Regions from separate parts of the Cobetia sp. 5-25-4-2 genome, predicted to be linked through region 1. Evidence: riboswitches for the same ligand, from Rfam matches in the RefSeq annotation. Region 1 holds a riboswitch; the other holds the start of a gene.

Region 1 (4,209 bases):
GCGCTCGTACAGGAAGTTCTCGAAGTCACGGTAGCGGCCGGCATCCAGTGCGGCCGGACGCAGGGCGAAGCGCGGCAAGGTGGCATACCAGGCTTTCTTGTTGAGCGCGGTATCGAGTGCCGGGTCGGACTCGCGGAACAGCTTCCAGCCCTTGTCAGGGTGGTTGATCATCCAGGCGGTGGCTTCACCGACGGCGGACAGGAAGGCGGCGTACTGCTCGTGCTTGCGAGAATAGCTGTCGCTGTTGGCGACGAAGATCAGTTCGTCATACGTCGGCACGCCTTCTTCCTCGATGTAGAAGGCGCGGCCCTTGACGCCTTCCTGTGCCATCTGGGCGAGTTCGAAGTTGCGGAATGCCCCGGTGACGGCGTCGACCTTGCGGGTCAGCAGTGACGGCGTCAGCGAGAAGTTGACGTTGGTCAGGGTGATGTCATCCAGTGTCAGGCCGCTGTTCTGGAGCATGGTGGACAGCAGGACTTCCTCCACGCCACCGACGGAATAGCCGACACGCTTGCCCTTGAGGTCGGCCATCGACTGGATGTCACTGTCTGCGCGCACGACCACCACGTTGAGCGGGGTGGCCACCAGCGTGCCGATGCGCACCAGCGGCAGCCCTTGATCCACCTGCAGGTGCAGCTGGGGCTGATAGCTGATGGCGATGTCGACGCGCTCCGCTGCGGCAAGCTTGGGGGGGACGCTGGGGTCTGCCGGAGCTATCAGCTCGACGTCCAGACCATGTTGCTTGAACAGGCCCAGTTCCTGAGCCAGCACCAGCGGCCCGTGGCCGGGATTGGTGTACCAGTCGAGCATGACCTTGAGGTGCGTGAGGGGCTTGGCATCGGTGGCGGCCGCTTGCGGGTCCTGCACATCGCCAGCGGCGGGGCGGGTCTGTTGCTCGGTCTCGGCAGCCTGCTTGGCAGAAGCGTCTGGCTCGAGGGTGGCACCGTCCTGCCCGGTCTTGGTGACCGCTGCCGCTGCACTGTCACTGGCGGTCGGGGCCTGGGGCTCGGCGCTGGCGCCAGTCTCGGCTGACAGGGCGAAGGTGCTCAGGCTGAGGGTTGTCAGCAGCGTCGCGAAGAGGCAGGACAGCTTGCCGGAACGGCGGATCGCCGATGGCGAGAATGGCATGGCGGTATTCCTTGTGGTGTCGAGAATGTGAGGCCGTCAGGACATCGCCTGACAGCCGGAAGCGCTCAGTTCAAACGGGTCAGGCGATCCCGATGCCAGGGCATCAGGCGACGCAGCAGGGCATCCAGCGTGAAATACAGCAGCAGCGAAAAGGCGACCAGCACCAGCAGAGCGGCGAACATCAGGTCGATTTCCATGCGGGCATTGGCATTGAGCATCAGATAGCCGAGGCCCTGGCTTGCGCCGGCCCACTCACCGATGACGGCCCCGATGGGAGCGGCTGTCGCTGCCATGCGCACGCCGGAAGCCAATGCCGGCAGCGCGGCGGGCAGTTGGACATGCAGCAGCAGCCGCCACGGGCTGGCACCCAGGGTGTGGGCGAGATCCAGCCAGCCCTGAGGGGTCTGGCGCAGGCCGTCGTAGCCGGTGGAGGCCACGGGGAAATAGATGATCAGCGTGGCCATCACGACCTTGGAGAGCATGTCATAGCCCAGCCACAGCACCAGCAGTGGGGCGATCGCGAACAGCGGAATCACCTGGCTGATCAGCAGCAATGGCAGCAGGGTGCGCCGCAGACGAGGGATGAACGCCAGTGCCAGCGCGGTGCTCAGTCCGAGAAGGACCCCCAGTACCAGCCCGCCAAGAATCTCGGCGAAGGTGATGCCGGCGTGGTGTGCCAGCATCGGGGCCTGACGGACCAGCACCTCCGCGACTGCCAGTGGCGCTGGCAGGATGTAGGGCGGCACGGCCGTGGTGATGATCACCAGTTGCCAGAGTCCCAGCAGGACGGCGGCGCTGATGGCGAGATGACGCAGGGCATGCAGGCGTTTCATGGCGTCTCCTCGCCGTCGCGCAGGCGTGTGATCAATTCGGACTGGGCCTGCTGCAGGGCGGGCAGGTCCAGCGGCACCGGGCGAGGCGGCGAGAGCCCCGGCAAGCGGTCGAGCACTGCCCCCTGCTGGCTGTCGCGGCCCGGACGCAGCACCAGCAGTTGGTCGGCCAGGCGCAGCGCCTCGAGCGGGTCATGCGTGACCATCAACACGGTGCGTCCGTCCAGCAGCCGGCTGGCGAGATCATGCAGTTCGAGTCGCGTGATGGCGTCCACTGCGGAGAAGGGCTCATCCATCATCACCACCGGAGCCTGCTGGTAGAGCGTTCGCGCCAATGCGACGCGTTGGCGTTGCCCGCCGGAGAGGGCGTCTGGCCAGGCCTGCTCGCGCCCCTCCAGACCCACCGCTGCCAGCAGTTCGCGAGCCCGCTCGGTATCGCGAGGGCGACGATGGAGATCATCTCCCAGACACAGGTTGTCCAGCACCCGGCGCCAGGGCAGCAGCAGGTCCTGCTGCGCCATCCAGGCGACGCGACCCGCCAGTGGCTTGCCATCATCGGTGGTGAGTTCCAGCGTGTGATGGTCGGGCATCTCGAGGCCGGCCAGCAGGCGCAGCAGTGAGCTCTTGCCGCAGCCTGAGCGGCCCAGCAAGGCCGTCCAGCTTCCGGCATCCAGACGCGCCGACAGATCACGAAACAGCGTATGGCTGGCGTAATCGATGCGAGCGTTGTTGAGGGAGAGTCCCAGCGACACAGTGTCATCCGTGGTCAGGCGGCATGCCGAGGGGAGGAAGCACGCAGGGCGCCTGACGCTTGGGCAGGTGACCGGAATTCCCTCCGCCGGTATCAACCGGATCAGGTTCCAGGGGTTGCCATGCGACGTGACGCATCGGCTCTCAGCCCACTTTCGGGCACCCCCATCCAGGCCGACAGTGTACCGTCACCTGCCCGCCGGTTGCATCCCTGCCATCGTCGGGGTGGCTGTCGTGTGGCTATGCTGCATGGCCCGGTGTTGGGTATGCTATCGAGGTATCGCAGCCTCAAGGAGATCAACATGCCTGATACCCCGGATCTCTCGACCTGCTCCAGCGGTTATCCCGTGCCACCGCGGCGACCCGTGATGCCAGACGCGACATCCGTGCCCAATGGCTGGCCGGAGGATGCGCTGACTCGCCGTCTTTCCACCTATCTGGGGCATGCGCTGGAGCCGCTGGCACTTGCCTGGCCGGATAGTGCCAACTGGTTGTGGCGACAGCGTGGCGGCACCCCCGGCCTGATCAAGCTGGCGCGGACCGGCCCGGATCACGACCCCTTCTGGCGAGCGATGCGCGGTGTCTTCGGCGCCGATCGCTGGGCGCAACCTGAGGCCCTGACACGGCTGGCGGGCGCGTTGCCGGCGCGTTTGCCCATCCCTCCGCTGCCGCTGACCTATCTGGGACGTCTCGATGGCGCGCCCGTCTGGCATCTGCCGTGGTCCAGCGGTCAGCCCAGTGATCTCAGTGACACCTTCTGTGAGTTGCTGGGAGATCAGGTCGGGCGGCTGCATCAGGACACCGTGTCCGGCTTTGGTCAGCCCCTTGCCCAGCCCATGCCGTTGCTGCATTGGAATGCCCGCGTGACGCGTTTTCTCGCGCGCCATCCCCTGTCCCACGAGCTGGGGGACCTGCCATCACGCACCTTCTCGCATCCCGCTCGCGCCGTCTGGAGTCTGCCGGACCTGCGCGCGGACCAATATCTGTGCGCCGCCACCGGCTGGGTATGGAGCGACTGGGAGGCACTGGTGTGGGCTCCGATCGAGTTCGACTGGGCACTGATCGAGTTGTTGCTGGAGACGCCGAGTCAGCGTGAGGCCTTCCTCGCCGGTTATTCGCGTCATGGGCGCATGGTCGATATCGACGGTCAGCGTGAGCTGTGCCGAGCCCTGTTGTGGGCGATGGAAGCCTTCGGTCCGACCCGCTACGCCGAGCTGGCGGCAGCCCCGGCCTGGGTGTCGCCGAGAAGCCTGACATGTTGATCGCAAGTCCATGAATATTTGAGAAATTTCTCTGCAGCCTCGTCGCTGACATGGAATACTGTCTCTGGGCCGTCGCAGACGTGATTCGAGACTTGGTGCCGGGAATGGCGGGGGAGCACACGTGGTAGAGAATCTGAACTATTACTTCTTGCTGGCGGGCATGCTCATCGCCTTGAGCGTGCTGGCAAGTCGGGTCTCGGCTCGTCTCGGCATGCCCCTGCTGTTGCTGTTCCTGGGAC
Region 2 (4,209 bases), on a different contig from region 1:
ATCGTGGTCGATGGCGGCTCCACGGATACTACCCGCGAGCTGGCAACGCCGCTGTGCGATCGCTGCCTGAGCAGTGATCCGGGCCGGGCAACGCAGATGAACGCCGGTGCCTCTCAGGCTCGTGGTCAATGGCTGCTGTTCCTGCATGCCGACACGCGCCTGCCGGCACATGTCCTCTCGGTACTGTCAGAGACCCTCGCCGAGCATCGCGAGTGCGACTGGGGTCGCTTCGATGTCGACATCGAAGGAGATTCTCCGCTGCTGCCCGTGATCGCCATGCTGATGAATCTGCGCTCGCGCCTGACCAGCATCAGCACAGGTGATCAGACCCAGTTCGTACGACGCTCCACCTTCGAGGCCATCGAGGGCTTTCCCGTCGTGCCCCTGATGGAGGACATCCAGCTGAGCGTCAGGCTCAAGCGACTGACCTCGCCGCTGAACCTCTCCGCCAGAGTCACCACCAGTGGAAGACGCTGGGAAACCCATGGCGTCTGTCGCACCATCCTCAAGATGTGGGGGCTGCGCCTGGCAGCCTGGGGTGGCGTATCTCCTGTCCGTCTGGCGCGCCTCTATGGATATGGTGCCGCCGCTCAGGCCTGCGAACAGCGTGGCTTGCCTCATGCCTGAAGCCTCGCTTGCTGGCAGGGAAACCGACACGGCCGCGTATGACATGCGCCCGACGCTCATCATCTTCGGCCGCCTGCCACTGGCCGGACAATGCAAGACGCGGCTGATCCCTGCCCTCGGTCCCGAGGGGGCGGCACGCCTCTACTCGCGCATGCTGCGCAGAATCGTTCAGCAGGCCTGCGCCTCACGCCTCGGCAAGGTGGTCGTGATGCTGACTCCCTCCCCCGAGCACGCCCGGCAGCAACCTGAGCTGGCAGCCCTGCTGACGGAACTTGAGGATCAGTGGCGTGCAGAGAGCATGGCGGCACATGGCAAGCGAATCACGCTCGAGGCACAGCCACAGGGTGGGCTTGGGGAGCGCATGCATCAGGCCATGCTGCGCCACCTGCCCGCAGGCCCCGTGCTGCTGATGGGCTCTGACCTGCCCGCATTGGACAGTCAACGTCTTCGCGAGGCGGCGCGGTGCCTGCATGACCATGATGCGGTGCTGCAGCCCAGCGAAGACGGGGGATACGGATTGATTGGCCTGAAAGCAGCCTGCTCGGCGGCCTTCCAGCTGGATCACTGGAGCCATGCCGACGTGAGCCGGGAGACTCTTGCACTGCTGGCTCAGGCAGGCAGAAGCGTCGGTTGCCTGCCTGTCAGCTGGGATGTCGATGAGCCTCACGATCTGGTGCGCCTGAGGCGACACTTCCCAGCCCTGATGGCGAACCTCTCCTCCTGTCAGCCTGCATGACATCTTTCCTGCAGCACATGACACGCTTCCCGCATCGCAGGAAGCCCTTTCCGCATCGCAGATGGCCTCCCAAAGTCGCATGGGTTTTAGGGCGGCAGAGGCTTTTCCTGCACCGCAGGACTGTTACACTCGAGATATCGTGACGCCTGAGTCACAGCTTGACGGGGTGCCGGTAAGACCGGCTGAGATGTCATTCGCACTGTTCGAGGCCTTGCATCGAGGTGCGTGTATGACGATCCCGCCGAACCTGATCCGGTTAGTACCGGCGTAGGGATCAAGCGCGAAGTGTTGCCGCACATCATCTTCACCTCTTCCAGGTGAACGCCGCACCTCCCCCGCTTTTTCCCTGCAGATTGCCGGACCTGACCACGCTCGAGCCAGACCTTTGCCACTCCATCACGGATTGGCAGCACGCTCACCGAGGGATGCGTCGATGCCCAGCTTTTCAGACCTGACCAGTGCCTGCGCCGAGGAATGGCGCGACTATCTCGAGCATGACTTCGTTCGCCAGCTCGGGGAAGGTCGTCTGCCAGAGGAGTCCTTCCGCCATTACCTGCAGCAGGACTACCTGTTCCTGATCCACTTCGCGCGCGCCTGGGCGCTTGCCGCCTACAAGAGCCGCACCCTCGCGGAGCTGCGTCAGGCCACGGCCAGTCTCGACACCATTCTCAATACCGAGCTCGACCTGCATATCGGCTACTGCAGCGAGTGGGGCATCAGCGAGGATGACCTGAGTGAGCTGCCGGAATCCCGCGCCACCCTGGCCTATACCCGTTACGTACTGGATTGCGGCCAGCGCGGCGATCTTCTCGATCTTCACGTGGCGCTCGCGCCTTGCCTGATCGGCTACGGCGAGATCGCCGAGTGGCTGCTGGACCAGGACACCACCGAGATCGAGGACAATCCGTACGCGGACTGGATCGCGATGTACTCCAGCGATGAGTTCAAGGAAGCGGTGGACGCCGAACGTGAATGGCTGGACGCTCGGCTCTCGGAGGTCTCGGAGCGCCGGCTGGGCGAACTGGTCGATGTCTTCCGCGATGCGACACGTCTCGAGATCGACTTCTGGCAGATGGGCCTTGATCGCGACTGATCCGTGGCAGGCCCTTGCGTGACAGGCCGCGCCTGCGCGAACGGAAGACACACCGATTTTCATCGGCCTGGGGACGTGGTCCTCTCGCCAATCATCCAGACACACCACAGGCCATCAGAGCCTGAATGCGAGCACGATGACCTGGGCCAGCACAACGCTCAGCACAGGTCATGCCCGCATTGAATTCTGAGCACGCTTGACGGGGTGCCGGTGGAACCGGCTGAGATCCTGCATGCATCACCTCGCCGCCAAATGGGCGAGGCTGCCAGCAAGGGGTCCCGTGGAACCTGAACCGGTTAGGACCGGCGTAGGAATCAAGCTGATGGTCAGCCGCTGCCCGCGGCCGCCTCGCTCCCGGGCCACCTGTTGGCAAGGAGTCGGCGATGGCCATCCTCTCCCTGCGCACGGTCTTCCCATGATGACGTCTGCCGTGACGTCGCCCTTTGAGGAGACCTGCATGAGCACTACCCCCACGACTCAAGATCCGCAAGCCACCAACGCCGCCGAACCGTCGCTCGCCCCCCAGCCTGAGGCTGCGCCGAAGGCGCGCGCACGTGCCGGTCGCAAGGATGGCAGTCGCCATCTCGCCAGCGAAGCCCGCGTCGACGCCGCCGCCATCGCGCCGCTGAGCGGCTCGCGCAAGATCTACATCGAAGGCTCTCGCCCGGACATCCGCGTGCCCATGCGCGAGATCGGCTGCTCGCCGACCCAGACCTCCAGCGGTCTGGAAGAGAATCCGCCGATCGTCGTCTACGACACCTCCGGCCCCTACACCGACCCGGCGGTCGAGATCGACATTCGTCGCGGGCTGGCGCCACTGCGCGAGAAGTGGATCGAGGAGCGCGGCAATACCGAACAGCTCAATCAGCTGAGCAGCGAATATGGTCGCGTGCGCCAGGCCGACCTGCGCCTGTCGTCCCTGCGTTTCGAGCTGGACCACCGCCCGCGTCGTGCCCTGCCGGGCAAGAATGTCACCCAGCTGCACTATGCGCGCCAGGGCATCATCACGCCGGAGATGGAGTACATCGCGATTCGTGAGAATCAGCGTCGTATCGCGCTGCGTGAGGAATATCAGGGCAGCGACTCCGTCGAGAGCATTCTGGGCCACCAGCACCCGGGTCACAGCTTCGGCGCCAACCTGCCCGACGAGATCACCGCCGAATTCGTGCGTGAGGAAGTCGCACGCGGCCGCGCCATCATTCCCGCCAACATCAATCACCCGGAAAGCGAGCCGATGATCATCGGCCGCAACTTCCTGGTGAAGGTCAACGGCAACCTGGGCAACTCGGCGGTCACCTCCTCCATCGAGGAAGAGGTCGACAAGATGACCTGGGCGATCCGCTGGGGCTCCGACACCGTGATGGATCTCTCGACCGGCGCCAACATCCACGAGACCCGTGAATGGATTCTGCGCAACTCTCCCGTGCCCATCGGCACGGTACCGATCTATCAGGCGCTGGAGAAGGTCGATGGCGTGGCCGAGAATCTTGATTGGGAGATCTTCCGCGACACGCTGATCGAGCAGGCCGAGCAAGGCGTCGACTACTTCACCATCCACGCCGGCGTCCTGCTGCGCTATGTGCCGCTGACCGCCAGCCGCGTGACCGGCATCGTCTCGCGCGGTGGCTCCATCATGGCCAAGTGGTGTCTGGCGCATCACGAGGAAAGCTTCCTCTATCGCCACTTCGAGGACATCTGCGAGATCTGCAAGGCCTACGACATCAGCCTGTCACTGGGCGATGGCCTGCGCCCG

Evidence for each region. A riboswitch is a leader RNA that binds a small molecule or an ion and turns the genes downstream of it on or off. The one in region 1 is predicted to bind thiamine pyrophosphate.
Region 2: another riboswitch for thiamine pyrophosphate. It lies ahead of tenA (thiaminase II); the one in region 1 lies ahead of HXS65_RS03025 (ABC transporter ATP-binding protein).

Annotation. Positions count from the first base shown of each region.
Region 1 is NZ_BLWK01000001.1:689,526-693,734, forward strand. Features, by position in the region: gene HXS65_RS03015 (ABC transporter substrate-binding protein) at 1-1,128, opposite strand, end outside; gene HXS65_RS03020 (ABC transporter permease) at 1,194-1,961, opposite strand; gene HXS65_RS03025 (ABC transporter ATP-binding protein) at 1,958-2,710, opposite strand; TPP riboswitch at 2,772-2,885, opposite strand; gene HXS65_RS03030 (hypothetical protein) at 3,011-3,970, shown strand; gene HXS65_RS03035 (potassium/proton antiporter) at 4,092-4,209, shown strand, end outside.
Region 2 is NZ_BLWK01000002.1:353,380-357,588, forward strand. Features, by position in the region: gene HXS65_RS06415 (TIGR04283 family arsenosugar biosynthesis glycosyltransferase) at 1-627, shown strand, start outside; gene HXS65_RS06420 (TIGR04282 family arsenosugar biosynthesis glycosyltransferase) at 671-1,363, shown strand; TPP riboswitch at 1,516-1,654, shown strand; gene tenA (thiaminase II) at 1,797-2,456, shown strand; TPP riboswitch at 2,647-2,787, shown strand; gene thiC (phosphomethylpyrimidine synthase ThiC) at 2,914-4,209, shown strand, end outside.